DNA from 2 places in the Dorea ammoniilytica genome. Region 1 is predicted to be linked to the other one. Evidence: riboswitches for the same ligand, from Rfam matches in the RefSeq annotation. Region 1 holds a riboswitch; the other holds the start of a gene.

The links. Region 1 has a riboswitch for thiamine pyrophosphate ahead of thiW (energy coupling factor transporter S component ThiW). Riboswitches for the same ligand answer to the same signal wherever they lie in the genome.
Region 2: it holds a riboswitch for thiamine pyrophosphate, as region 1 does, so the genes downstream of both, thiM (hydroxyethylthiazole kinase) here and thiW (energy coupling factor transporter S component ThiW) in region 1, are expected to answer to the same signal.

Annotation. Positions count from the first base shown of each region.
Region 1 covers NZ_JAOQJV010000012.1:71,842-80,147, reverse strand. The annotation lists partial or broken gene OCV65_RS09675 (PucR family transcriptional regulator) at 1-252, shown strand, start outside; gene thiC (phosphomethylpyrimidine synthase ThiC) at 313-1,623, opposite strand; gene thiW (energy coupling factor transporter S component ThiW) at 1,719-2,228, opposite strand; TPP riboswitch at 2,322-2,431, opposite strand; gene OCV65_RS09660 (cytidylate kinase-like family protein) at 2,586-3,188, opposite strand; gene OCV65_RS09655 (ArsB/NhaD family transporter) at 3,208-4,560, opposite strand; gene OCV65_RS09650 (DNA topoisomerase III) at 4,755-6,977, opposite strand; gene OCV65_RS09645 (DUF1294 domain-containing protein) at 7,119-7,403, opposite strand; tRNA gene OCV65_RS09640 (tRNA-Lys) at 7,551-7,623, opposite strand; gene OCV65_RS09635 (DUF6512 family protein) at 7,842-8,306, shown strand, end outside.
Region 2 covers NZ_JAOQJV010000004.1:160,534-182,817, reverse strand. The annotation lists gene OCV65_RS05410 (ABC-ATPase domain-containing protein) at 1-287, shown strand, start outside; tRNA gene OCV65_RS05405 (tRNA-Arg) at 396-469, shown strand; gene OCV65_RS05400 (hypothetical protein) at 694-825, shown strand; gene OCV65_RS05395 (SIS domain-containing protein) at 804-1,145, shown strand; gene OCV65_RS05390 (protein kinase family protein) at 1,320-2,471, shown strand; gene OCV65_RS05385 (Uma2 family endonuclease) at 2,490-3,281, shown strand; gene OCV65_RS05380 (PrsW family intramembrane metalloprotease) at 3,377-4,081, shown strand; gene OCV65_RS05375 (glycosyltransferase family 2 protein) at 4,414-5,430, shown strand; gene OCV65_RS05370 (diphosphate--fructose-6-phosphate 1-phosphotransferase) at 5,520-7,187, shown strand; gene OCV65_RS05365 (S8 family peptidase) at 7,323-9,002, shown strand; gene OCV65_RS05360 (Na/Pi cotransporter family protein) at 9,163-10,884, shown strand; TPP riboswitch at 10,941-11,046, shown strand; gene thiM (hydroxyethylthiazole kinase) at 11,151-11,972, shown strand; gene thiE (thiamine phosphate synthase) at 11,959-12,600, shown strand; gene OCV65_RS05345 (HAD family hydrolase) at 12,597-13,244, shown strand; gene thiD (bifunctional hydroxymethylpyrimidine kinase/phosphomethylpyrimidine kinase) at 13,361-14,176, shown strand; gene cytX (putative hydroxymethylpyrimidine transporter CytX) at 14,178-15,356, shown strand; gene OCV65_RS05330 (RluA family pseudouridine synthase) at 15,353-16,246, opposite strand; gene OCV65_RS05325 (NUDIX hydrolase) at 16,318-16,794, shown strand; gene OCV65_RS05320 (peptidylprolyl isomerase) at 16,820-17,560, shown strand; gene OCV65_RS05315 (translation factor GTPase family protein) at 17,547-20,288, shown strand; gene trxA (thioredoxin) at 20,431-20,742, shown strand; gene OCV65_RS05305 (DUF6465 family protein) at 20,873-21,421, shown strand; gene OCV65_RS05300 (TMEM198/TM7SF3 family protein) at 21,474-22,284, shown strand, end outside.

The DNA of each region.
Region 1 (8,306 bases):
CCAAAATCATTAGAAAACATGAATGCATATGACATGGAAAATGCAACCGAATTTCTTCCAACTTTAAAAAGTTATATCTTTAATCTGAAGAATACCAAAGAAACCGCCAGTGAATTGCACATCCACCGCAACACATTATTATATCGAATTAATAAAATAGAAGAACTATTCGGCATCACACTAGACAGTGCAGAGGATTTTCTATATATCATGATGATATTTTACATGCAGGATTTAAAAAAGAATGTGTAAAAAAACAGCACCTTTCTTCCCATATAAAGGAAAAAGGTGCTGTTTCTAAGTTCAGCTATCTTACAGAATATCGATATATTCTCCTGCCAGTGCTTTGTTCATACTACGTACTGCGCAGAATTTTCCACACATGCTGCAGGTATCGCTGTGATCCTCTTCCGGACTTCTGCTGTCACGGATTGCCTTTGCATGCTCCGGATCCAACGCACATGCATACTGTGCTTCCCAGTCAAGCTTCTGTCTTGCTTCAGCCATCTTGTCATCAATGTCTCTTGCTCCCGGCACGCCCTTAGCAATATCTGCCGCATGAGCCGCAATCTTGGAAGCAATGATTCCCTGCTTCACATCATCAACATTTGGCAGTGCCAGATGTTCTGCCGGTGTTACATAACACAGAAATGCAGCTCCGCTCATAGCGGCTACTGCTCCACCGATTGCACTTGTAATGTGATCATATCCCGGTGCAATATCAGTTACGATAGGTCCCAGTACATAGAATGGAGCTCCCATGCAGATGCTCTGCTGGATCTTCATATTAGCTGCCACCTGATCAAGCGGTACATGTCCCGGTCCTTCTACCATAACCTGTACATTATGTGCCCACGCACGTTTGGTAAGTTCTCCCAGACGTACTAACTCTTCAATCTGGCATACGTCGGATGCATCAGCAAGGCATCCTGGTCTGCAGGCATCACCAAGCGAAATCGTCACATCGTATTCTTCACAGATATCCAGAATCTCATCATAATATTCATAGAACGGATTCTCTTCACCTGTCATGCTCATCCATGCAAATACGAGACTTCCGCCACGGCTTACGATATTCATTTTACGTTTGTGCTTTTTAATCTGTTCGATCGTCTTTCTTGTTATTCCACAGTGCAGCGTTACAAAATCAACGCCGTCTTCGGCATGCATCCGAATTACATCTACGAAATCTCTGGCAGTCAGTGTTGCCAGATCTCTTTGATAGTGGATGACGCTGTCATATACCGGAACAGTACCGATCATTGCCGGACATTCATGAGTCAGTTTTCTACGGAATGGCTGCGTATCGCCATGGCTGGACAGATCCATGATGGCTTCTGCCCCCATATTTACCGCACTCATTACCTTCTGCATCTCAATATCATAATCTTTACAGTCTCTGGATACGCCCAGATTCACATTAATCTTTGTACGCAGCATGCTGCCGACTCCTTCCGGATTTAAACAAGTATGATTCTTGTTTGCGCAGATGGCTACCTTACCCTCTGCTACCAGCTTCATCAGCGCCTCGGACGTCATGTGTTCTTTCTCTGCAACTGCCTTGATCTCAGGTGTTACAATTCCTTTTCTTGCTGCGTCCATCTGTGTTGTGTATTCTCTCATCTTTTTTCTCCTTCTTCGGGATATCCCGGTTCTTTATTGCCCACAACATTTTTCTTACGCGACAGAAGGTGGTGCCCCCAATCTGCCGCCATGCATTACCTTTCAGTCCGTATCTGGTTCAGTGCTCCACCCTTTTCCAATGCAGAGATCAATACATATGCCAGAATACTTCCCACAACTGTAGAAACAAGAAATGGCACAATATAGACAAATAATCCGGTTGGATTCAGTCCCATCAAAAGCTTTGCAACCGGATAAGCTGCAATTCCTCCCAGCACGCCGGTTCCAAACGCCTCAGCACAGCAGGTCAGCCAGAGTTTTCTACACATTGCATATACCAGTCCACAGCACAGAGCTCCAACCATACTTCCCGGAAATGCCATCAGACTTCCGAGTCCAAGAAGGTTACGGATCAGACTTGCCGCAAATGCAATGCCGACTCCCCACCATGGTCCAAGTACAACTGCTGCCAGCACATTTACCATATGCTGTACCGGTGCACATTTACTTCCAAGTATCGGAAAGCTGATAAAGCTTCCGACTACAGCAACCGCTGTCAGAACACCTGCAAGAGCAAGCTTCTTAACTGTGTCATTCTGTTTCATCTTGATTATCCTCCTTTCCTGCCATAGTAGTTGAGTAACTCTCTTCTATAAATAAGAAAAGAGACACCCCGTAAGGGCATCTCCTAAATCACTGATTACTCGCTTTGTTGTCCCTACGTTGGCATTATCCAAATCAGGTTATGGGTCGAGAAATGCATTCTCCTCTCAGCCAGCTTTTTACGCCAGCTCCCCGTAACGATCATTCTATTCATCCTATATTATACTATTATGCGAGATAATTTTCAAGGTAATTATCATAAAAGTCCCCTGTTCAATTATTTCTTTTCCGTAAAATAAAAAACGCTCCCTTTCAGAGAAACTGTTTATAACTGTTCATCTGAACGGGAGCATCTTATTTTATAAAGACAATCTCATCTTAATATATTCTTCCATCATATCAGCTGTGCCATCAAGTCCCAGTCTGCTGCTGTTAATACTGATATCATATCCTCTGGAGTCACCCCATTTGGTCTTACAGTAATGATTGTGGTACGTCTTACGCTTACGATCATGACGTGCGAGCAATTCCTCGGCTTCTCCTCTGGATACACCTTCACGCTGCATGGTACGTTCAATCTTGTCCTGCATATCCCCTAATACGAAGAAACTGATCAAGTTCGGATTCTCTTTCAGAATCGTCTCTGCACATCGTCCCACGATAACAAAAGACTCACCCTCGTCAGCTTTCTTTCTCAGAAAATCAAACTGCAGATTAGCAATGTTTTCCTGTGGAGAATTACTGTAGCCTTTTACCGTTCTAGAGAAAAATGGAATCTTCGGCAACTCATCGAATTTTTCCAGTGTCTTAACATCCACTTTCTTGTCCAATGCAATCTCGCCGAGCATATGATAATCATAAAAAGTCAGTCCAAATCGTTTTGCCAGCTCCTCTGCTATCCTATGTCCACCGCTTCCATACTCACGTCCAATGGAAATAATCAGCTGTTTCTTCAGTTCCATACTATCACATTCCTTTCCATTAACAATATCTGAGCCAGATTCCTACTGTTGCAACCACCATTACGATAATTGTTGCCGGAACTGCACTCTTGCAGTATTTGCCCCATCCAACGATGTGACCTTCTTTTGCGATAACCGACATACCTACTACATTCGCTGATGCTCCGATTGGTGTTGCGCTTCCTCCGATATCTGTTCCCATGGAAAGTCCCCATGCCAGTGTAGAAATATTCACACCATTCAGGGCTGCCAGACTCTGGATAACAGGAACCATTGTAGCCGCAAATGGGATATTATCTACAAATGCACTTGCAATTGCAGAAACCCAAATGATAATCGCTACCATTACATACAGGTTGCCACCACTGACACTACCAATAAATTCGGCGATCAGCTTCAAAACATTTGTCTGCTCCAGACCACCTACTACGACAAAAAGTCCAATGAAGAATAACAGCGTCTTATAATCTACGCCTTTAATCACCTTCACTATATTTTTACCGGATGTAATCAGTGTAACGATTGCAATTCCAAGACCAATCGTCGCTACCGTAAGTCCTGTCTGTGCATGTGTTACAAGAAGTACAACTGCACACAGAAAAATGACTGTGCTGATTGCAAAACTTGTCTTATTGGTAATCGCTGACTTCGGATCCGGATATTCTGCTACTACTTTTCCAGTACGCTTTACACGAAGTTCTTTGTGGAAAATCAAATAGTAATAGATTACTACCAGAATCAGTGAAATACCAGCCAGTACACCAGTATTGGTAATAAAGTCTGCAAATGTCAGCTGCAGAGATGTTCCGACAATGATGTTCGGCGGATCTCCGCACATAGTTGCTGATCCTCCAAGGTTCGCGCAGAAGATCTCTGCCAAAACCATCGGCACCGGATCAAAGTCCAGCAAATCAGCAAGTTCCAATGTAACTGCTGCCAGGAACAGGATAACTGTAATACTGTCAATGAACATTGCCAGTATCGAAGACATAAACATGAATGTAATAAAGATCGGTATCACTTTATATTTTACCGCTTTTGCGATCGTCATGCAAAGCCATCTGAAAAATCCCGCTGCTGCCATACCTTCTACCATGATCATCATACCGGCTACGAAAATGATCGTTGCCCAGTTGATGCCGGCAGAACTCTCAGAAGCCTCACCTGCTGTGTACCAAAATCCCCTCGTAAATATCTGAGCCACATTCAATGTCTCTGTCAATGCTGTCATACTATGCATGCAGATTCCAAATACAACAACCATTGTAACCACTGCACATCCCAAAGTAATAATATGACGTTCAATCTTGTCCATGATAATCAGTAAAAACATTACCAAGAATATCAGGACAGCCGCAATTTGTGCCGCCATAGCTTATTGCCTCTCTTTCCTTTGTATTTTCAATTTCCAAATGCCTATTATAGTCGGAAAGATTGTTAAATTCAATGTCAATCTAGCAAAAAAATTGTACTAAAAAAAGTGCTTTTTTTCTTTCTGTACTTTCTCCACAGGTCAGGCCAAAAATCTAACAGTTGGAGGCCGGTACAAAATAATACACACAACTGTTATTCATCCAGTTTTATCCCCGCCAGTGCCTGTGCAAATGCATTGTTCACCGGTTCCTCTTTCTGCTTTTTCAGATACTTCTGCACATCTTTTTTGGACACGCCTGCACCTTCTTTGGCTCTTCTCGCCTTAAATGCCTCCAGCTTTTCCTTATATCCACATGTGCACACAAATGTCTCTGCATCGCCTTTCTTGATCAATTCCATCTTTTTATGACAGTTTGGACATCTCGCATTGCTGGTTCTTGCTACCGTCTCTTTATAACCACATTCTCTGTCCTGGCACACCAGAAGCCTCGCATTCTTACCTTTAACTGCCAGCATCCTCTTCCCGCAGCGCGGACATTTGCTGTTCGTCAGATTATCGTGACGGAAAGTTCCATCTGCCTGCTTAATCTCCTGAATCAAGTCTTTTGTGTAATCTTTGATCTCATGAAGAAATGTCTTTTCTTTCCCATTTCCAGCGGCAATGTCCGACAACTGCATTTCCCATCTGGCTGTCAGTTCCGGTTTCTTCAGGTCTTCCGGCACTAATTCTAGCAGTTGTTTTCCCTTTGATGTGATCCGGATCTCATTACCATTCTTTTCTATCAGAAACGTATGGAATAGCTTTTCGATAATGTCTGCTCGGGTTGCTACTGTTCCAAGACCGCCTGTTTCGCCCAGTGTTTTCCGCTCTTTGACATTATCAGACTCCATATAACGGACCGGATTCTCCATCGCACTCAGCAGGGTTGCCTCGGTAAATCTTGCCGGTGGCTTCGTCTTTCCCTGCGACCGCATAATTTGGGAAATATCTACTTCCTGACCTTTTTTCAGTGTCGGAAGCTGCTGTCCTGCTAATCTCAGCTGATCCCCGCTTTTATCATCTTCTTCCTCATCCAGAGACATATTGTCATAGACCGCTTTCCAGCCTTCTTTCAATACAACCTGCCCTTTCGCCCCAAATACCGCGGTAGCCACAGATGGCTTCGCAGATATTTGCACAGTAGCTTTCATCGTCGTCTGTTCATACTCATATGCCGGATACAGTACACCGATAAAACGGCGTACTACCAGATCGTAAATCTTCCGTTCTTCATTACTCATGTGATCTAATTGTACGTATTCTTCCGTCGGAATGATCGCATGGTGATCACTGACCTTCTTATCATCCACAAATGCTTTGCTTGTACAGATCGGTGCCTTCAAAAGTGCTGGAATATATGCTTTATACGGTCCGATATTGCAGGCTTTTAGCCGTTCTTTGATGGTTGGCACAATATCCGAACCGATATATCTGGAATCGGTTCTTGGATACGTCAATACCTTATGATGCTCATACAGACGCTGCATGATATTAAGCGTCTCCTTCGCCGAGAATCCATACCGCTTATTGGCATCTCTCTGAAGTTCCGTCAGATCATAAAGACCCGGAGACGACTTCTTCTTTGCCTGCTTCTGCACATCTGTAATGACCAGTTTCTGCCCCTTAATGCTCTTTTCTATCTGATCAATAACTTCCTTCTTAAATGACCTGAGGCTTCCGGTCTTTGCATTCTGCCAGGTCCATTTCACGCCTCCTGCCATACACTGTAAGCCATAATAATCTTCCGGCTTAAATGCACGGATTTCTTCTTCCCTGCGCGCGATCATCGCCAGTGTCGGGGTCTGCACACGACCACAGGATAACTGCGCGTTATACTTGCAGGTCAGTGCACGGGTTGCATTGATTCCCACCAGCCAGTCTGCTTCTGCACGGCTCTTTGCCGCATGATACAGTGCATTGTACTGTCTGCCATCTTTCAGATGTTCAAATCCTTCACGAATCGCCTTGTCTGTTACCGAAGATATCCACAATCTCTTAATCGGCTTGTGACAACCGGATTTATCCAGGATCCATCTGGCAACTAGCTCGCCTTCCCGACCGGCATCCGTTGCAATGATAATCTCCGATACATCCTTTCGGAACAGCTGGGACTTCACATTCCGATACTGCTTTGCTGTCTGACGAATTACAACTAATTCCCATTTTTCCGGCATCATCGGCAGATACGACATATTCCATTCTTTAAATTTCTTATCATATTCTTCCGGATCTGCCAGTGTTACCAGATGTCCCAGTGCCCAGGTCACAATATACTGACTGCCCTCAATGGCACCCGGAATATTTTTATTGCATTTCAGCACCCGCGCAATATCACGGGCTACCGAAGGTTTCTCTGCTAAAACAAGTGATTTCATAAATATCCTCCTGCTAATTACAATTTCATGAGCGAATTTTCCTCATTTCACCACCATTTTATGAGCGAATTTTCGCATGCTTGTCACTATTTCATGAGCGAGTTTTTATATAACAAGCACTATTTCATGATTTAGTGACTATTATATCAGATTCGTATATCTTACTATCATCCACATATGCACCACTGCAAACAACGGCACCAGCATCCGGAATGACATGTGCTTTGTCTTGTGCCTGAAAGTCTGCATCCCGATCCAGGCACCTGCTGCCCCACCGATCAACGCAATGCCCAGCAGTGTCTTCTCTGGGATTCTCCATCTGCCCTCCCTGGCATATTTTTTATCCAGGCCATATAAGATAAACGCTATGACATTTACGCAGATGTAGTATATTCCGATAATTCCGTATTCATTTACTATATTCATGTTATCATCCTCTTATGTTCTTTCATTTTTCATAGTACCTTATCCTATTTAGAAAATCGTGTAAGCACGATTTCTACATTGCGGCTTATTGCACAAAAAAATCACCGCCCCCGCAGCTCCATGTCTGCAAAAACAGTGATTTTTAAATGCGCGATCAGGGGTTCGAACCCTGGACACCCTGATTAAGAGTCAGGTGCTCTGCCAGCTGAGCTAATCGCGCTTATTTCGTTTTCCGTTCCTCGCGAACGCAAGATTTATTATAGAGTAACTTTCCAAAAAAAGCAAGTACTTTTTTGAAATTTTTTCAAAAAATTTGTCGGGGTAGTTTTTCAAGGTAAAAAACAGATGATTTCCCGTACTTTGTCTTCTAATTGTTATTCATATTCCTCCTTTCCGCCGAATATATATACTCTATAGCTACATATCCAGGAGGTTTTTATGATCCGCATTATTCCACGCCAGTCTTTCCCATATATGATCGTCACGATGATCCTTGGTACGCTGAATCATTTTCTCTATGACTGGTCTGGCAAGAATCCTGTCATCGCTCTTTTCACTCCTGTCAACGAATCTGTCTGGGAGCACATGAAACTGCTCTTCTTCCCATTTCTATTGCTGTCTTTGATCGAATATATCATCCGCAGGCCGGACAGGGCTCGCTTCTTCGGTTCCAGACTGTTCGCTGTCTGGTGCGGTATGCTTTTCATTATCATGCTTTTCTATGGATACAGCGGCGCCATCGGCAAGTCTTTCGTGCTGATTGACATTCTTCTGTATTATCTTGGCGTTATAATCACATACAGCCTCTCCGCAAACACAGAGAGACTGTTCCATGGCACTTCCATACTCACGATCTTTTTATGGTGGACCGGAAGTACCCTTTTATTATTCCTTTTTACTTGT
Region 2 (22,284 bases), on a different contig from region 1:
AAGACAGTTTTTCCATCGGTAAAAGTGCAGTAGAATTAAAGTATGTAGAGCAGATCTCAGATGTAGAGCAGACTACAACTTTGAGTTATGTGATGAAATACGTATTGGAACAACTGGAAAAGAACCCGAACACAGAGATTCACGAATTGTTGGAAACCATATGTGACAGGATCAATGAGAAGGGACCTGGAGCAGTGTGTGGCAGAAATGTGCCGGGAAATCTGGCAGAAGTGCGCAGACAGGAAATCTATGCCTGTGTGAATCGATACCGTGGATTCAGAATATAGAACCCATAGGAGCTATGTAGAAAAAAGTTTGAAAAAAGTGTTGACAAAACAGATGCTTTGCTATAAAATAAATTTTGTTGTGAGCGAGATAATTACTCACAACAATGTGTGGGCGTAGCTCAGCTGGATAGAGCGTTTGGCTACGGACCAAAAGGTCGGGAGTTCGAATCTTCTCGCCCACGTACTTGAGCCTGTAGGTGTTTGCCTACAGGTTTTTTTGTGCAATAAGCCGTCGTGCAGAAATCGTGCTTGCACGAATTTCTATAGGACGGCCAATGTTCATCGAGCCGATAGGCGAGATGGCATTGATTGCACGTTTGAGCAGACGATAGGATGCTCAAGTATTGCTTAGAGTTTGCTTGGAAGTGGCTTTGAACGATTGCAGAATAAGAAGGAGGAAGGTAGTATGGAGCAGAAGTTAACAGATATTATGAAACAGGCGTTTCAAAGAGAACAGGAGACGATTCTGGCGACAGGCGAGTGGATGGATCCGGAAGCTTTTGAGCGGCCGGATTTATGCAGTCTGGTGATGTATTAGTATGGGCATCCAGAGGCGGTAAGACTGATGAATTATTTCCGATATTAGACATTTGCCATAAGAAATCTGTGACCGTAATTGGTATTACAGAGAGGCCGGAATCAGAACTTGCCAAAGAGTCAGATATTATACTTCCGATTCGTGTAACGGAAGAGACGGATAAATATAATTGTCAGGGGACATCAAGCTTTGTGGCTGTAACAGCAGTGTTTGGCGCGCTTCAGGCAGCGGTGATTGAAGAGACGGGATATCAGAATGAACAGTTTGCTTTGATTCATCCAGGCGGAGCAGTAGGAAAAAGATTAGCGGAAAAACGGTAAATTCGGGAATAAAAATAAGGTAAAAAAATAGAAACAGCACTATATACATAATAATGTGTATAGTGCTGTTATTTTTTCTCAAAATAAAATAAATGAAAATAGATATTGACATAACAAACAAAACGAGTTAGCATAATAATAAACTTATGTAAAATTAAAAAAGGAGATGGGGAATTGGAAGAAAAAAGGAACTATGAGATTCTGAAATTTGTAATGCATGGTGACAAATGTTATATGAGTACGGATATTGTGAAGGGAAAACCGTTGATCGTATGGCTGAAATATCATGCGCACATTACAAAAGAACAGTTTTATGAATGGGCTCGGCAGATTATTGCTGATCTGGATCACTTTCACAGATGTCGTGGTAATCCTTGCTATCAGTATGTGAATCCATATAGCGTAATCGTTGGGGAGGATAGGAAGGTATATTTGTTGGATCTTGCAAGCAAAGAGCAGGAAGACATGATGCATCTTATGCAGCGGCGCTATGTGAGGGAGAATTTCCTGTCGCCAGAGAACCAGTATTATCAGAAGTCAGAAGAGAAGGAAGATATCTATGGTTTTGGCAAGATGATACAGTATGTTTTATCGTCAGTTGAGCTGGAACCTGAACTCAAATTTCTGGAAAGCGTACGTATTCAGAAGATTATAACCAGATGTCTGGATAAGCAGGGCAAGAAGAGGTATCAGAAATTATCAGATCTTTCAGGACAGTTTTCTTTGTCAGAAAAAAGAAATGGAAGTAAAAAGATAATGTATGTGATGATTGCGTTGGCAGTAATAGGACTGCTGGTCTTGTCAGGAAACAGGATTGTTTCATGCATATCCGGACAGAGCCGCCGACAGGGCGGACAGGATACAAAACTTGCTGATACAGAACGGAAAGAGGACATGAAGGCGCAGGCGTATCAGGAACAGTTTCAGGAGTTAAAGGAACAGTGGGAGACGGAAAGAAAAGAATTGCAGGATGAAAGTAGCAAGCGGGAGCAGGAATTGCTGTATGATCTGGCATTTGTGTATTTCAGTCAGATGAAAGATTATGAAGTGTGCAGCAGATACCTGGAAGAGATGAAAGAGCCGGATGCATTTGCGAAGGATATGGTCAGATTATGCGGGATGATGAGCAGGGCAGACGGAGAAGACGATAATACAGAGAAGCGGACTGAGGATGAAGAAGAGTCGGTGGAAATGTTATTGGAGCGTATGCGTCAGGAAATTCCGGATGAAGAGGATGAAAGGTATGCGGAGTGTATTGAATTCGCAAAAGAGCAGCTGCAGAAGGAGGATGTTGTGGAAAAACAGACATCCGGGGAAGAAAGTTAAGTACGAGGAGGCAGGAGTATGTATATAAAATCTAGCATCGAAGAAATGAAGAACCGAAAGAGAGAACTAGGATGGACGAACCAGAAGCTTGCAGATCAGGCCGGGATACCGGTGGGGACACTGAATAAGATTTTCAGCGGTATGACAAGATATCCAAGAGACAAGACGATGAATGCGCTGATTCAGGCACTGGGTATGGACTATTACACCATGGGAGGTGGTATAGAATTGTCCATGGCAAGAGAACAAGGCGTCTATCAGTCTGGAAAGCCGGAACGAAGAATTCCGAGAAGTGCTTATGACGCACTTCCGGATGAATTGAAGGCAGAATTGATTGATGGAAAACTTTATTACCGCAGGTCTCCGTCTGTGAGACATCAGGAACTTCTGGTAATGCTTGCATCAGAGCTTATGTATTATATGCATAGCCATGGAGGAGGCAGAAAAGTACTGGCAGCTCCGTGTAACGTATGCCTGGAAGGAGATGATTATACGGTTCTGCAGCCAGACATTTTTGTGGCACAGCGTAAGGAAATGCTTCGGGATGGCAAGAACTGTATGGGTGCGCCGGAACTGATCATGGAGATTGTATCAGCAGAAGATTCCAATCATGAGTATGAACTGAAGCGCCACAAATATCAGAGTGCAGGAGTGAACGAATACTGGATCATTGATCCGGCGAAAATGAGGATTGTAGTGTACGCAGAGGAACGGGACGCCCTGCCGGCAATTTATACGTTTGATGAATGTGTAGAATCTGTTTTGTATGAAGGATTTCAGGTGGATTTTTCAAAAATGAAATACTGCTAGAAAATTTGTGATATAGGATTGGCATTAACAGGTTGACTTGCGTGTTATTAGTTTATTATACTCAAAGTAAGATTATGAGAGAAGAGGGCATGTTTATGTTTGGAATCTACTATTATTATCGCAATTTAATTCTTCTTGCAGTTGTACCGGCAATCATTCTTTTGGTAAAAGTATATCAAAAGGACAAAGTTGAAAAAGAGTCTCCCAAGATGTTAGTGACACTGATTATGTGTGGAATATTCTCTGCGTTTCCGGCATTGCTGGTGGAGATGGCAGGGGATTGGGTGTTACAGAGCTTTCTGTCTGAAAACAGTCTGGTCTATCATCTGATTACCTGTATGATAATTGTGGCATATGCAGAAGAGGGTTCAAAATACATAATGTTAAAATTAAGAACCTGGAAATCAATAGAGTTTAACTGCCTGTATGATGGAATGTTGTATGCTGTGTACATTTCTCTTGGCTTTGCAGTGTTGGAGAATATTAGTTATTCCATCGGTTATGGATGGGGGACAGCGTTAATCCGTGCTGTGACAGCTGTTCCGGGACATGCATGCTTTGGCGTGTTTATGGGTGCGTTTTATGGATTTGCAAAGCAATATGAACGCATAGGACGAATAGATCTTTCCAGACGGTATCGAAAGTTTGCTGTTGTAGTGTCGGCATTTATCCATGGCTGCTATGATCTGATTCTTACGGTGGAACTTCCGACGATTGCATTCTATACATATACAATCGCAATGTTTGTGTTGGCATTTCGGTTACTTCGAAAGATGTCAGATATGGATCGGTACATATAGAATGAAAAAGAGTCCTAAAAGGGAGGATGCCGGGTCACCGCTTTCGCGGGCCCGGCACGTATTATGAAAAAGTTTTATCTATGTTAATTTACTTATCGTCTATCTTCTATCTCCTGTTGATGATTATAGTATAGCCGTTATCTGTGAAAAAATAAGGTTTAATAAGTGAAGTATTTTTGAAAGAAAAATGAACAAACTGTGAACAACTGGAGTTATGACGGCATATTTACGACCTTTTCGGACATTTTTTGGTAAAAAAGGCGAATTGGAAAAAGTGATAAAATGGGATATACTATTATGGTATCTATTGAATGAAGTGAAAGGATAGATTTATGAAGTATATTTCATTTGCAATTCCCTGTTATAATTCGCAGGAATACATGGCGCATGCGATTGAGACCATTCTTACCGGCGGGGAAGATGTAGAGATTATTATTGTGAATGATGGATCAAAAGATAATACATCTAAGATTGGACATGAGTATGCAGAAAAGTATCCAGATATTATCCGCGTGATTGACAAAGAGAATGGTGGACATGGTGACGCAGTTAATTATGGACTTGCCAATGCCGAGGGAAAATATTTTAAAGTTGTAGACAGTGATGACTGGGTTAATACAGAATCATTACAGAATATTTTGAATGTACTGAAGAAGATGGAAGAACATGGCGAAGAAGTAGATATGCTTATAGCCAATTATGTATATGAAAAAGAGGGAGTATCGCATAAGAAAGTGATCCATTACCGTAATGTACTGCCTCAGAACCAGATTTTTAAATGGTCAGATGTGGGCAGATTCCACATTGATCAGTATATTTTGATGCATTCGGTTATTTATCGTACTGATATGCTGAAACTGTGTCAGCTTACATTACCGAAGCATACGTTCTATGTGGATAATATCTATGTATATTATCCGCTTCCACATGTACGTAAGATGTATTATATGGATGAGGATTTCTACAGATATTATATTGGACGAGAAGATCAGTCGGTCAATGAAAAGGTCATGATCAAGCGTGTTGACCAGCAGATATTTGTAACCAGAACGATGATCGATATGTACCAGATGCGTCAGATTTCTAATAAAAAACTGCGCGCATATATGGAGAAATATCTGGCAATCATGATGACCGTTTCTTCTATTTTGTGCATTCGCTCCAAAGATCCGGAGAATATGGAGAAGAAGAAGGAGCTCTGGAAATATCTGAGACAGAAGGATAAGAAGACATTTGTGCGTATTCGATATGGCATTCTTGGTCAGAGTATGAATCTTCCGGGCAAGTCCGGACGTAAGATTTCTTCACTGGCATATCTGCTTGCAAGAAAGATTATTGGATTTAATTAAAATATTTGAAGAGTGTGTGTATTTATGGTAAAATACGTGAGGAACCGAATGGGTTAATTAATAAACATTATAATAAAGGAGAAATGATTATGAAAATTTCACCACTTCAGAAGGCAAGATATGAGTATACTCCAAAACTTCCTGGAATGCTCAGAAATGGTATCGCAGAGATCAGCGTAAAAGAAGGAGAAGCAACTCAGAGCGTTGCTGATCAGGAGAAGATCGCAGAGCTTTTCCCTAACACATATGGAAAGCCGGAGATCACATTTATAAAAGGACAGAACACAGCTGCAGATAAGAAGCAGGTTGTAGGTGTTATCCTGTCAGGTGGACAGGCTCCTGGCGGACACAACGTAGTAAGTGGTCTGTATGATGCACTGAAGGCTACTAACAAGGACAATGTCCTTCTTGGATTCAAGGGTGGTCCGAGCGGACTTCTGGAAGATAAATACATTGAGATGACAGACGAGTACATCGATCAGTACAGAAATACTGGTGGATTTGATATCATCGGTTCAGGAAGAACGAAACTTGAGACTCCGGAGCAGTTTGCAGTAGCAGCAGAGGTATGCAAGAAGCACGGAATCACAGCTATCGTTATCATCGGTGGAGACGATTCTAATACAAATGCATGTACACTTGCTGAGTATATGGCAGCTAATAACACAGGTGTTCAGGTAATCGGATGCCCTAAGACAATCGACGGAGACCTTAAGAATGAAGACATCGAGTGCTCATTTGGTTTTGATACAGCAACTAAGACATACAGTGAGTTGATCGGTAACATTGAGAGAGATGCTAATTCAGCTAAGAAATACTGGCATTTCATTAAGGTTATGGGACGTTCAGCTTCTCACGTAGCACTGGAGTGTGCACTTGAGACTCAGCCGAACATCTGCCTGATCGGTGAGGAAGTAGCAGCTAAGAAGATGTCACTGTCTGAGATCGCTGATTATATTGCAGATTCTGTAGAGAAGAGAGCAGCTAACGGAGATAACTTTGGTGTAGCTATTATCCCAGAGGGTATCGTAGAGTTCGTTCCTGAATTTTCTGTACTGATCGCTGAGATCAATGAGCTTCTTGCGGGTGAGAAGACAGAAGAGTTCAATGCACTTCCATCATGGGATGCTAAATATGAATTCATCAAGGCTGGACTTACAAAAGAGTCTATGTCTGTATTTGAGATTCTGCCACAGGGAATCCAGCAGCAGCTGTTCCTTGAGAGAGATCCGCACGGTAACGTACAGGTATCTCTGATTGAGTCTGAGAAGTTATTTGCAGCATTGGTAGCTGACAAGCTTGCTGAGAGAAAAGCAGCAGGAACATACACAGGTAAATTCGCTACACAGCATCACTTCTTCGGATACGAAGGAAGATGTGCATTCCCATCTAACTTCGATGCTGACTACTGCTATTCACTTGGATACAATGCATTCATGCTGATCCAGTATGGCTTCAATGGATATCTTTCTAAGGTATCTAACCTGTCTAAGCCAGCTGAAGAGTGGGTTGCAGGTGGTATGCCGATCACTAAGATGATGAACATGGAAAGAAGAAATGGTAAAGATAAGCCGGTTATCAGAAAAGCACTTACAGAGCTTGATGGAGCTCCATTCAAGTACTTTGAGGCACACAGAGATCAGTGGGCTGTTGAGACTGCATTCTTATTCCCAGGTGCTATCCAGTACTACGGACCAGCTTCTGTATGTGATATCACAACAAGAACACTTGCACTTGAAAAAGGCGAAGAGATCTAATTAGATTTGAATAATGATATATTATTGTAAGGCGCACGGATTGACCGTGCGCCTTATTTTATGCAATAAAGCATCATTAACAGGTTATTCATTTCATAGATATGAGAATAAAAGCGTGAACGTGTGGAGCGAAGTGTGAATAATCAGAAGCTGGAGAATTTATTAAACTTAGCATTAGATGCAGACGAGAATGAAAGAGAACGGTCTGAGATTCTGGATGTGGGCTATGATCCCATTGAAAAAGAGTGGGAGCTGATCGTAAAATATTCCGGAGATATAGATATGATCCGTCCACTGGTTGTGGACATGACAGTGCTTTTGAATGAGTATATGATTGTGACAGTGCGAGAGTCTGTGATTGATCAATTGTCTGCGATTCCACAGGTAGAATATATAGAAAAGCCGAAACGATTATATTTTCAGATCGCAAATGGAAAGAGAGTGTCTTGTATTGATTCAGTACAAGGTTCCCGGTTTGGGTTATCCGGAAAGGGAGTGCTGATCGGTATGATAGATTCCGGGATTGATTATAGTTTGGATGCATTTCTCAAAGCGGATGGAAGCACAAGAATCCGTTACCTGTGGGATCAGACAAATGGAAAAGAATATATTTCGGAAGAAATTAATCAAGCACTAAGCGCAGGAAATTTAGCAGAACGATATCGTATAGTACCAAGCGTTGACAGTTCCGGACACGGAACAGCAGTTGCTGGAATTGCAGCAGAGGTAGCATCGGAGAGTGAACTAATCGTGGTGAAAATGGGACTGCCAAGGCAAGAAGGATTCCCAAGGACAACGGAACTGATGCGAGGTGTAGACTATGTGATTCGGAAAAGTATAGAACTTGGCATGCCTGTGGCAGTGAATATCAGTTTCGGCAATTCATACGGTGCACACAACGGACAGTCGCTGGTTGAGCGTTATCTGGACAGCGTGGCGGGACTGGGACGATGCTGCATCTGTGTGGGAGCAGGCAATGAAGGCGTCGGAGCAGGGCATGCTTCCGGCATAGTAAGAACCGGTGAGGAACAACGGACAGAACTGGCGGTACAGGAAAAAGAAGCAGGATTAAATGTACAGATCTGGAAGAATTACACGGATGAAATGAGCATTACGCTTGTGAATCCGTCAGGTGTACAGATCGGACCATTGCAGGAAGTGCTTGGACCACAGCGATTTCGTGTAGGACAGACAGAACTGTTTTTATACTATGGCATGCCAGCTCCTTACAGCACAAGACAGGAAATCTTTATTGATTTTCTGGCAGTAAACGATTATATTGCTTCTGGGCTGTGGCAGATCATTCTGACTGGCAATCGAGTGGTAGATGGAAGATATGACCTTTGGCTTCCGGGAGGTAGTGTGCTAAATAGTGGAACCGGATTTATCAGGCCAAGTGCACAGGCAACCATGACCATACCGGCAACGGCAAGTCGGGTGATCACCATTGGTGCATATGATGCAAGAACATTTACCTATGCGGATTTCTCCGGACGTGGTCCGGCGGACGAAAACACCTTTTGGGAAACTGCAAAGCCAGATCTTGTGGCACCGGGAGTAGCAGTGAGAAGTATAGAGGCAGGCGGCGGATATGGAGAGTATACTGGTACTTCGTTTGCAGTGCCTTTCGCAACAGGAAGCGCAGCACTACTGATGGAATGGGGAATCATAAAAGAAAATGATCCCTATCTGTATGGGGAGAAAGTAAAGGCATATCTTAGAAGAGGGGCGAGAGAGCTGCCGGGATTTGCAGAATATCCCAATAATCAGGTGGGGTATGGGAGATTGTGTTTGGAGAGAAGCCTGCCAGATTAAAATATTGTATTTATAGGAAAGGAACGGCACAGAAGCTGAAAGAGAAGATTTTTACATATTTTACATAGATTTAACCTAAATCTGCAAAGATAATCATATTTCTCTGATAATGTTTACTTGATAAAGAAAGAGGAAACACATAGGAAATGAGGAGAATGTGATGAATGAAGTATGTAAGGTAGTATTTGGACTGGCTGGCGGTCTGGCACTGTTTTTGTATGGGATGAACAGTATGAGTGATGCGCTGCAGAAGGCTGCCGGAGAGAAAATGAAGAAGATTTTGGAGTTCCTGACTAAGAATCCGATTATGGGAGTGCTGGCAGGAGCGCTGGTTACAGCGGTGCTGCAGAGCAGTTCTGCAACTACAGTTATGGTGATTGGCTTTGTCAGCGCCGGACTGATGAGTTTGCCACAGGCAATTTCTGTTATTTTTGGTGCCAATATTGGTACAACAATGACTGCGCAGCTTATGGCATTTAAGATTACAGACTATATATATCCGATTATTTTTGTTGGCTTTATGCTTTACTTTGCTTCTAAGAAAGAAAAGGTAAAGAATGTTGGTCTGGTTATTTTTTCTTTTGGTCTGTTGTTTGAAGGCATTGAGATCATGGGAAGTGTTATGAAGCCGCTTGCAAACAGCCCGATTTTTGTGGAACTTATGGCGAAAGTATCAGATATTCCAGTGCTTGGTGTTCTGCTTGGTGCAGTGATGACGTTGGTTGTACAGAGCAGTTCAGCTACGATTGCGGTGCTGCAGAATTTTGCGTCACAGCCTGGACCGGATGGAGTAACCAGTGTGATTGGTCTGGCAGGAGCAATTCCAATCCTGTTTGGTGATAACATTGGTACAACGATCACAGCATTGTTAGCATCCATCGGACAGTCTAAGAATGCCAAGAGAACTGCGCTTGCACACAGTATTTTTAATATTACAGGAAGCATAGTATTTCTGTTCCTGATTCCGGTGCTGGCGAAGTTTGTACAGTTCATTTCGCCAAAAGGACCGGAAGTGGAGGTGATATCCAGACAGATTGCCAATGCACATACCACATTTAATGTAGTTTGTACATTAGTATGGCTTCCGTTGATTCCGGTGATGGTGAAGATTGTAACAACGATCGTACGCGGAGATGATACGAAGAAAGTACATTCTTACGAACCACAGTATCTGGATGATAAGATGATTAATCAGCCGATTCCGGCAATGTATATGGTTTCTAATGAGATCAACCGTATTGCAACATCTACAGAAAAGATGTTGAAGATTTTGAAAGAAATCGTATCAGGAGATAATAAGGAAGAAATAAAATCGTTATTTAAAAAACATCACGATGCAGTCAAGACGTTGCAGGATGCAATCGTGACGTACATCTCAAAGCTGTTTACTGGTGGTGCACTGACGGAAGTGCAGGCAGAGCGGGTTGCAGGATATCTTGCGATTGCCAATAACATCGATCGTATTGCAGACCGATGTGGAGATGTGGTAGATATTTATGAGCGTATCGGTACATCAGAGAAGATTTTGTCAGATCAGGCAAAAGAAGAACTGGCACAGTGTGTGACTATTGCAGAAGAATTGTTTGAACAGGCAATTACAGCGGTGGCAACAGACAATGTGGATCAGGCTGAACAGGTGATTCAGGATAAGAAGCGTATGCGCAAGGCACAGAAGAAGAGCACCAAGAAGCATCTGGAACGTCTGCAGGAGAAGCAGTGTGATCCGGAGCTTACCAGAGCATATTCAGGTATCCTGCTGAATCTTGACCGTGTGGCAGATAACTGTACCGGTATTGCAGAAGAAGCATTGGATCGTGTGACTTATGTGAGATTTGATACAGAAGAAAATGCACAGCAGAATGCAATAGCAGCAAATGCATAAACAATTGACATTTCGGATGCGACTCCATATAATAGTTACTGGAGTTCATAAGTAATGAATGAAGACAGGGGAGCTTGTGAGACAGGCTGAGAGGAAACAGGAGTTTCGACCCTTTGACCTGATGCGGATAATGCCGCCGTAGGAATCAATATGTGATTTTTTTCGGAGACACCTGCATGGGGGTCTCCTTTTTGTGCAGTAAATTGTTGTGCTAAAATCGTGCTTGCACAAATTTCTATAATCATTTAATGAAAGAAGGAAAATGTATGGTAGGAAAATACCTGGAACAAGTCAGAACGAAAGCACCGCTGATCCACAATATTACTAATTACGTTACGGTTAATGATGTGGCGAATGTGCTTCTGGCATGTGGCGGAAGCCCGATCATGTCTGACGAACCGGCGGATATTATTGATATTACTTCTATATGTAATGGGTTGAATATTAATATTGGTACGCTGAATGTGAGAACGATTGAGGCAATGTATGCTGCCGGTGAGAAATCGAATGAATTGAACCATGCAGTGCTGCTTGACCCAGTGGGTGCCGGAGCGAGTAAGCTGCGGACCGATACTGCGCTTGGTTTGATTGAAAAGATTCATTTTGATGTGATCCGTGGAAATATTTCAGAGATTAAGACACTGGCACTCGGCAATGGAACAACGAAGGGCGTAGATGCTGATATGGCAGATGCAGTTACAGATGAGAATCTGGATCAGGCAGTAGCATTTGTGAAAGGCTACGCGGCTCAGAGTGGCAGTGTGATTGCAATCACCGGAGCAATCGATCTGATCAGTGACGGCAAGATCTGCTATGTAGTACACAATGGACGTCCGGAAATGGGACGGATCACAGGTACGGGATGCCAGTTGTCCGGCATGATGACTGCATTTCTGGCAGCCAATCCAGATGATATATGTGGTGCGGCAACAGCAGCAGTGTGTACGATGGGTCTTGCAGGTGAGATCGCATATGACTATATGCAGCAGGGAGACGGGAATGCGACATATCGCAACCGGATCATTGATGCTATTTATAATATGACTCCGGAGATGTTGGAGAAAGGAGCAAAATATGAAGTTCGATAGAGAAGATCTGTTGCTTTATGCAGTAACAGACAGCAGATGGCTGAATGGGGAACGCCTGTATGAACAGGTGGAGAAAGCACTGAAAGGCGGGGCAACATTTATTCAGCTTCGTGAAAAAGAACTGGATCAGGAGCATTTCTTTGAGGAAGCAGTAGAGATCAAAGAACTGTGTGCCAGATATCACGTTCCGTTTGTGATCAATGATAATGTAGAGATCGCACTGAAAATGGATGCAGATGGCGTGCATGTGGGACAGGATGATATGGAAGCCGGAGATGTAAGAGCGAAGCTTGGCCCGAATAAGATCATCGGCGTGTCTGCACATACCGTAGAGGAGGCACTTCTTGCAGAAGAGCGCGGAGCCGATTATCTGGGAGTAGGAGCTGTATTCCCGACCGGGTCGAAGACGGATGTAGATGTATTGGACGGAGGGATGATCCGCGAGATCACAGAGGCGGTACATATTCCGGTCATTGCCATTGGCGGGATTGGCAAAGACAATGTAGAAAAACTTGCCGGAAATGGGCTGGACGGTGTGGCTGTGATCAGTGCCATTTTTGCTCAGAAAGATATTACTGAGGCTACGAGGGAATTGAAGGAAGCGGTATTCAGGATGGTGAATGCATGATCCGCGGGGCAATCTTTGACGTAGATGGAACACTTTTGGATTCTATGGGAATCTGGGAAGTGGCAGGTGTCCGGTATCTGGAGAATATTCAGGTAGAACCGGAACCGGGACTGAGTAAGATTCTGTATCCGATGACGATAGAAGAGGGCGTGGCATATACGAAAGAGCATTATAATTTACCACAGTCCGCAGAAGAGATTACACAGGGGCTTCTGATGGTAGTCAGAGACTTCTATTACAAAGAAGTACAGGCAAAAGAAGATGCGATAAAGTTTCTTGAGAAACTATATACGAATAAAATTCCTATGATAATTGCTACGGCGGGTCATAAGGAATATGCAGAGGCAGCATTGAAGCGACTTGGCATGGATCATTATTTTCAGGAAATCCTGACCTGCTCTGAACTTGGCAGGGGTAAGCATGAGCCGGAGATTTATCTGCAGTGTGCATCTGTACTGGGCAGAAAGCCGGAAGAAATAATGGTATTTGAGGATGCCGGATATGCGATTGAGACTGCAAAGAATGCAGGTTTTATTACGGTTGGTATCCGGGATATGAGCAATGGAGATGACTGGAAGCAGATCCGGGAAACGGCAGATTATGTGTTGGAAGACTGGTCTGAGGCAGGAAAACTGCCGCTATAAGACGATATAGTTACGGGAGTAATCCGACGGCTGATTGGGGGCACCACCTTCAGTCGTCCCGCAGTAAGCGGAAAAATTAATGCATAGATAGATACAGAAGAAAGGAAGAATGAGGTATGAGAACAGCATTAACAATCGCTGGAAGTGATTCCAGTGGAGGCGCCGGAATTCAGGCAGATATTAAGACAATGATCAGCAATGGCGTATACGCTATGAGTGCGATCACAGCTCTGACTGCACAGAATACAACCGGAGTCACAGGTATTATGGAAGTAACGCCAGAATTTCTGGAAGATCAGATGGATAATATATTTACCGATATTTATCCGAATGCAGTGAAGATTGGTATGGTATCTTCGGATGCATTGATCAATAAGATTGCAGATAAGCTGGAAGAATATAAAGCAAAGAACATCGTAGTAGATCCGGTTATGGTAGCTACCAGTGGAGCAAAACTGATCTGTGATGAAGCAGTTGATGCATTGAAAAAGCGTTTGCTTCCGATCGCAACCGTGTTGACTCCGAATATTCCGGAGGCAGAAGTGTTGTCTGGTATGGAGATCCATACAGAAGAAGACATGATCAAGGCAGCAGAGAAGATTGGAACAGAATATCACTGTGCAGTACTCTGCAAAGGAGGACATCAGTTAAACGATGCCAATGACCTGCTGTGGAGAGACGGCGAATATAAATGGTTCTACGGAGAGCGTATTGATAATCCGAATACGCATGGAACCGGCTGTACACTGTCCAGCGCGATTGCATCGAATCTGGCAAAAGGATATGATCTGGATACTTCAGTTGAGCGTGCAAAGAAATACATTTCCGGTGCGCTGGCAGCAATGCTTGATCTGGGTAAAGGCAGTGGTCCGATGAATCACGGATTTGCAATTAAAAATGAATATACTGAATGCGCAAAGGAGGAAGCCTAAGATGAAGGAAAAGAGAACCTCAATCTTTGAGAATGGTCTGATCTGGTTTGGCGCAGGCGTATCGCTGGCAGAGATCCTTACCGGTACAGCATTTGCACCGCTTGGATTCCAGAAAGGTATTCTGGCAATCATTATCGGTCACATTATCGGATGTACCATGTTATTCCTGGCAGGTGTGATCGGCGGTAAGACCAGAAGAAGTGCAATGGAAACGGTTAAAATGAGTTTTGGACAGAACGGCGGAGTATTCTTTTCTTTTTTAAATGTCCTTCAGCTGGTTGGCTGGACGGCGATCATGATCTATGATGGTGCGTTGGCAGCAGATGGCGTATTGAATACCGGAAGATGGGTGTGGTGTCTGGTAATCGGAGCATTGATCATTGTGTGGATTCTGGTAGGGATTACCAATCTTGGCAAGATCAATACCATTGCAATGGCAGCTTTGTTTATCCTGACACTGGTACTTTGCAAGGTAATCTTCTTCAGTGGAGCGGCAGGAAATGTGGATACAAGTGAGGCAATGTCCTTTGGCGCAGCTGTAGAGCTGGCGGTAGCGATGCCGTTATCATGGCTTCCGCTGAGCAGTGACTATACAAGAGAAGCAGAGGAGCCGGTGAAAGCAACAGCAGTCAGTGCTGTTGTTTATGGTATCATCAGCTGCTGGATGTACGTGATCGGTATGGGTGCGGCGATTTACACCGGAGAGTATGATATTGCTCAGATCATGGTGAAAGCAGGACTTGGAATCGCAGGACTGTTGATCATTGTATTTTCAACAGTAACTACTACATTCCTGGATGCGTATTCCGCAGGCATTTCTGCTGAATCTGTATTTTCCAAACTGAATGGAAAATATGCAGCCGTAGCAGTGACCGTGATCGGTACTGTTGGGGCGATCGTATATCCGATGGATAATATTACGGATTTCCTGTATCTGATCGGTTCTGTGTTTGCACCGATGATCGCAATCCAGATCGCAGACTTCTTTATCCTGAAACGTGCAGACAGTCTGTCAGATGCGATTGATGTGACAAACATTGTGATCTGGATTGTAGGATTTGTATTATATCGATACTTAATGGGTGTGGATATTCCGGTAGGAAATACACTTCCGGATATGGCGGTGACCATTGTGATCTGTGTCATTATCCGGAAATGCATGGGAAGCAAGAAAGCTTAATCGGCATCCAGCGCTTCCTGCATGTCATCTGGGAGAGGAGCGGTGAAAGACATTATTTCTCCAGTGATCGGATGACAAAATGAAAGTTTATGAGAATGAAGAGCCTGACGACCAATGTGGCGCATGTCCGGATTGTAGAGATAATCTCCGATCAGTGGATATCCCAGATGCTTCATATGAATGCGGATCTGGTGTGTGCGTCCGGTCTCAAGCTTCAATGCGACCAGACTGTAATGTCTGGTCGTTTTTACAACATGATAATGGGTGATAGCGGTTTCGCCGTTATCCCAGTCCACCATACGCTCGATGATGGTGCCGGGTTTTCTGCCGAGTGGGGCAGAGATGGTGCCAGCTTCGGGCGTTACGTGTCCAGAGGCAATGGCAAGGTATTCCCTGTGGACTTCCCTGCGTCCGGTCATCGAAGAGAGAATTCCGGCACTGACCAGATGCTTTGCCACGACAGTAAGTCCGGAGGTATCCCGATCCAGTCTGTTACAGCACCGGAAGATAAATGGCTTGTCCTGCTCTTGGTAGTACCACGCCAGTGCATTGGCCATTGTATTATAGTAATTATTCAGGGAAGGATGGATTGGCATGCCGGCCGGTTTGTTCAGGACAATGATATCCTCGTCTTCATAGACAATATTTAAAGGTAATTCTACCGGTGGGATTTTGTCAGAGCATTTGGTCTCACTGATGCGGACACTTAAACAGTCCCCTTCGGCAAGTTCCTGCCGCATATAATAATGGACGCCGTTCACCAGAATGCTTTCTGGCATATGCTTAATGGAAGAGATATTCTGGGAAGAATATCCCTTACGTTTCAAAAACTGTTCCACGCGGAGTCCGGCGGCAGTCTTATCTATCTGATAATTTATCGTTCGATTCATTGCATTTCCTCCTAAATTCCGATAAACTAATCATAGCACATTTGAAAAGCTTTGGAAAACAGGAGAAAAGCATGGAATCCTTAAGTACACTTTGTTATATTGAAAATGATGGAAAATATCTGATGCTTCACCGCAATGTGAAGGAGAACGATGTCAATGAAGGTAAGTGGATCGGCGTAGGCGGTCATTTTGAAGCGGATGAAAGTCCGGAGGAATGCCTGCTCAGGGAAGTAAAAGAAGAGACCGGGTATACACTGACATCTTATCGGTTCCGGGGCATCGTGACCTTTGTATCAGGAAGCGGTGTGACGGAATATATGTCGTTGTTTACGGCCGATGGATTTAAAGGCGAAGAGATTCCGTGTGATGAGGGAGATCTGGAATGGGTAGAGATCGACCGGATCGGAGAATTGAATCTATGGGAAGGTGATCGCATTTTTCTGAGACTTCTGGTGGAAAGGGAGTCATTTTTCTCACTGAAGCTGGTCTATGATGGACACGACCGATTAGTCAGTGCGGCTCTGGACGGGAAACCGATGGAGTTATAAGAAAGATATAGAAGGAGATAAGAACATGAAAGATGGAGTAATTGCAGTTGTTGCAGGAAAAGAGATTAAACAGGAAGAATTTGATTTATTTGTAGAGAATCTGCCGCAGGACAAAAAGGCATATCTGCAGTATCCGGGATTCAGGGAGAGACTGCTGGATCAGTATCTGGCGTTGTATACTTTTTCAGTGGATGCAGTTGAGCAGGGACTGGATAAGACTGAGGAATTTGCACGTATTCTGGAGAATACCAGACGCGATATTCTGGCACAGCTTGCCATGCGCGAGGCAGTGAAGAATGTAAAGGTGACGGAAGAGGAAGCCAAAGAGTATTACGAAGCGAATCCGAATAAATTTAAGAAAGAAGAGACCGTGCAGGCGAAGCATATTCTGGTAGAGGATGAGGATAAATGCACCGACATCCTGAATAGTATTGTAAGTGGAGAGATTTCTTTTGAAGAAGCAGCAAAGCAGCATTCTACCTGTCCATCCGGACAGCAGGGGGGAGACCTTGGAGAATTCGGGCATGGTCAGATGGTCAAAGAGTTTGATGAGGCAGCATTCGCGGCAGAACCGGGCAAGGTTGTAGGACCGGTAAAGACACAGTTTGGATATCACCTGATCCGTGTGGAGAAGAAAAATGAAGCTGAGGTACAGCCATTTGAAGCTGTGAAAGCAACCATCGTGAACACACTTTTTCAGAAGAAACAGAATGACGCATACGAAGCAAAAGAAAAAGAGTTGAAAGAAAAATATGTCGAAATGTAAGTTGACGGCAGGAATTCTGGCGCACGTGGATTCCGGTAAGACGACACTGGCAGAGAGCATACTTTTTCAGACGGGAAAGATCCGTAAGCTCGGAAGAGTCGATCATGGGGATGCCTATCTGGATAATTATGAACTGGAGCAGAGCCGTGGCATTACGATATTTTCCAAACAGGCGGAGATCATGCTGGGTGACCGTCCGGTGACACTTCTTGATACGCCGGGACATGTAGATTTTGCGGCAGAAATGGAACGTACATTACAGGTGTTGGATTATGCAATTCTGGTGGTAAATGGAGCTGATGGTGTGCAGGGACACACGGAGACTCTGTGGCGGTTGCTCGCCAGATATCAGATTCCGACCTTCATCTTTGTAAATAAGATGGATCAGGCAGGAACGGATCCGGAAAAAGTGTTGACAGAATTACAGGACAGGCTGTCAGAAGGCTGCACAGCATTTCCAGGATCAGCCGGTCTGACTGAAGGCAATGCAAGGGTAGCGGTGTCAGAGAGTGAATGGCTGGAGAGCATGGCGATGTTAGAAGAAACTGCTATGGAAGAATATCTGGAAACAGATACGTTGTCGGCAGATACGATACGACGCCTGATACGCAGCAGACGTCTGTTTCCATGTTATTTTGGTTCTGCTTTAAAACAGGAAGGAATCGAAGCTTTTCTTCAGGGACTGGAAGCGTATACGGAATCACCGGTTTATTCGAATGTGTTTGGCGCGAGAGTCTATAAGATATCCAGAGATCCGTCAGGCAACCGGCTGACACATATGAAGATTACCGGAGGCAGTCTGAAAGTAAAAGAAGCACTGTTTGCTGAAGAAACAAATGAAGAACAAAAGAAAGAAAAAGTTAACCAGATTCGTATTTATTCGGGAGAAAAGTACGAGCTTGTGCAGGAAGCGGAAGCTGGCACTGTCTGCGCAGTGACTGGTCTCGCATTTACCAGACCAGGCATGACACTTGGTGATGAGAAGGCTGTTTCGGCACCAATGCTGGAACCGGTACTCAGCTACCGTGTGCAGTATCCACGAGAAGTGGATGCGCATACCATGCTTGGTTATCTGAAGCAGTTGGAAGAAGAAGATCCGATGCTGCGGATTGTATGGAAGGAAGAAAATGGTGAGATCGGTGTTCAACTCATGGGCGAGATCCAGATTGAGATCTTAAGAAGCCTGATCGAAGAGCGATTTGGTATTGCGGTTACATTTGATGCAGGAAGTATCGTGTATAAAGAAACAATCCGCAATACGGTAGAAGGAGTGGGACATTATGAACCGCTCCGCCATTATTCGGAAGTACATCTGATCATGGAACCGGGTGAACCAGGCAGTGGTGTGGTGTGTGACACGGAGTGCAGTGAAGATATCCTGGATAAGAACTGGCAGAGACTGATTCTGACACATCTGTATGAGAAGCAGCACCGGGGCGTGCTGACAGGCTCTGTGATTACGGATGTTCATATTACACTGGCAGCAGGAAGAGCACATCTCAAGCATACGGAGGGCGGAGATTTCCGGCAGGCAGTATACCGTGCAGTGCGGCAGGGACTGATGCAGGCAGATAATGTGCTGTTGGAACCGTATTATTCATTTGCTATGGAGATCCCGGCAGAGAATGTGGGAAGAGCTCTGAATGACATTCAGAAGATGCATGGCGAATTTGAACCGCCGGAAACGGACGGTGATATGACAGTAATCACAGGAATGGCGCCGGTATCTGCTATGCGGGATTATCAGATGGAAGTGACGACCTATACTAGAGGTAGGGGACGGCTGTTTTGTACATTAGACGGTTATCGTCCGTGTGCAGATCAGGATACTGTGATAGAAGAAATTGGCTATGATCCGGAAGCAGATATGGAGAATCCGGCTGGTTCTGTATTCTGTTCCCATGGAGCAGGATATTATGTGCCATGGAATGAAGTGTTCTCGCATATGCATATCGAGAGTCAACTGAAAAAGCGGCAGGAGATTCAGAAGAACATGACAACTGATATGGCTTCTGCACGCCGTAAGGACCGTATGACCGGAAAGAAAGCACCGTCTTCGGCTGATATAGGATGGAATGCCAAAGAAGAAAAAGAGCTGGAAGATATCTTTATCCGTACGTATGGCAAGATCGAGCGAAGGAATGCACCTGTCGGCCAGACGGTAGTGACGGTGGACAGTAAGCCGAAAAAGCATCGTGATGACGGAATAGAGTATCTGCTGGTAGATGGTTATAATGTAATCTTTGCCTGGGATGAGTTAAAAGAACTGGCAAAAGATAACATTGAGGCGGCGAGAAATAAATTGATGGATGTGCTGAGCAATTATCAGGGCTTCCGCAGATGTGTGCTCATTCTGGTATTCGATGCCTATAAGGTAGACGGTGAGGCACTGGAAATCCAACGTTATCACAATATTCATGTGGTGTTTACCAAGGAAGCTGAGACTGCCGATCAGTATATCGAAAAAGTAGTCCATGAGATTGGAAGAAAACGACATGTGACGGTTGTGACCTCAGATGGAGTGGAGCAGGTGATCACAACCAGCCAGGGGGCACATCTGATCTCAGCCAGAGAATTTCGTGAAGAGATCGCATTTACAGAGAGGCAGATCCGGGAAGAATGGGACAGACACAGAGAATCTGATCGCAACTATCTGTTTGACCATATGGATGAAAATCTGATGCGCCATATGGAAGAAGTGAGGCTTGGAAGGAAGAATTTGAAGTGAGATATTCATTAGATCTTAAATAGGGTTAATGAGATTTTTTTGTGAGGATATATTGGGGAAAAACAGTGATATTTTTTCAGGTATCGTGTATAATCTGATCAGGAACTTACAAACTATCTAAAAAAGAAAAGAGGATAAATATATGGCAGCAATACATGTAACAGCAGAACATTTTAAAGATGTAGTATTAAAGGCAGATAAGCCGGTATTGGTAGATTTCTGGGCACAGTGGTGCGGACCGTGTCAGAATATGGGACCGATCGTAGAAGAAATCGCAGATGAGTATCCGGATATTAGGGTGTGCAAGCTGGATATTGACAGTGCCATGGATATTGCCAGAGAATACCGCGTTATGTCTATTCCTACTTTTCTCATTTTTGAGAATGGAGAGGTTGTGAAACGTACAGTTGGAGAGCAGACAAAGCAGGAATTGTTGACTTTTGTCGGTAAATAAAATAGTTACGCTGTAATCTTTAATTGAAATATCTTCCAGAAGTGCTATAATAATTTCTGTTACATCAGAGGTCAGACAGAATGGGACAGCACATAAGTGTAGATAGAATATAGTATTTGGAGGATTTGTCATGGCAAGAACTAAGAAGACGGCTGGTAAGAATGTTGCAGCAGAGGCACAGGCAGCAGCAAGAAAGGCTGTGTCTGAAGCACAGGCAGTAGCAAGAAAGGTTGCAGCAGTTGAAAAGGCTGCTGAGACTTCAAAAAAGGCTGAGCCGGGTACAGAAGAAAAAGAAACCAAGACAGCAGCGGCAGTGAAGAATGCAGCAGCAGAAGTTAAGCCGGCAGCCAAGAAAGCGGTAAAAGAGACAAAAGCGGCAGCTAAGACAGCAGCAAAAGAGACAAAAGCAGCAGCTAAGACAGTTGTAGAAGAAACTAAAAAAGCTGCAAAGAAAGCAACTACAAGAAGAAGCAAAAAAGACATGAAGGTAAATGCTTACGTAGAATACTATGGCAAGCAGGTACATGAGAATACAATGATTGCTGATGTAAAGAAAGCATGGAAAAAGTCCGGTCACAAGATCGGTGAGATCAAGACTATGGATCTTTATATTAAACCGGAAGAAAGCAAAGTATACTATGTGATCAACGAAACAGAGAGTGGATCAGTAGAATTCTAATCGGCTCACCGGAAGATGCAGTCATGAAGGAGTAACACAAAGGAGAAGTAGTATGAGTGATATGATGACCCAGGTAAATCAGATAGTGGGCAATGGTTTGTCCTTTCTGCAGAGTACGGTTATACTGGCGGTTACGATTTGTATCGGATTGATCATCGGTCTGTTTGGATTGAAACTGGCACGTGTGTGGGCAGCATTGGTAGGACTGGTTCTGGGAGTGGCAGCAGGGGGCATCGTTTCTGTTGTGGCAGGACTGAATGGAATGGCTTCTGTGGGAGCTATGGCAGGAGGCGCAGTGATACTGGCGATTCTTGTATGTGTATTTTACAGAGTTGGTATATTTTTCTTTGTATGGCTGGCAATATTCAGCATGGGAGTATCGGCTATCAATCAGCAGGTTATACCGGTGATTGCTGTATGTGGCGTGTTAGGATTGGTTCTCGCGATCGTTACGATGAAGATGTTTGATCCATTGGTAATTATTATCACATCCATTTATGGTGGTTACATGGCAGGTAATGCAGCTGTTTCCATGTTGGGGTTAGGTAATTATCTGGCAGCAGTGATTGGAGTGCCGGTAGTGCTTATTGCAATCTGTGTGGCAGTACAGTTCATCATGCGATCCAGACAGGTTGGCAGGAAGCAGGTCAAGAAAGCCGGAGAGCACAGAGAAAAAGAATCCAGAGAAGCAGAAGTAGAGCAGGCACGAATGTTGCTTGACGATGATAATATGGATGATACAGAAGCAACCGATCTGGAAGATGACGATGATCTGGAGACAGATTACGACGATGTTCTAGACAGCGAGGACAGTCTGGATGGAGATTATGATGAGGATGAAGGATATCTTGATGATGATCTGG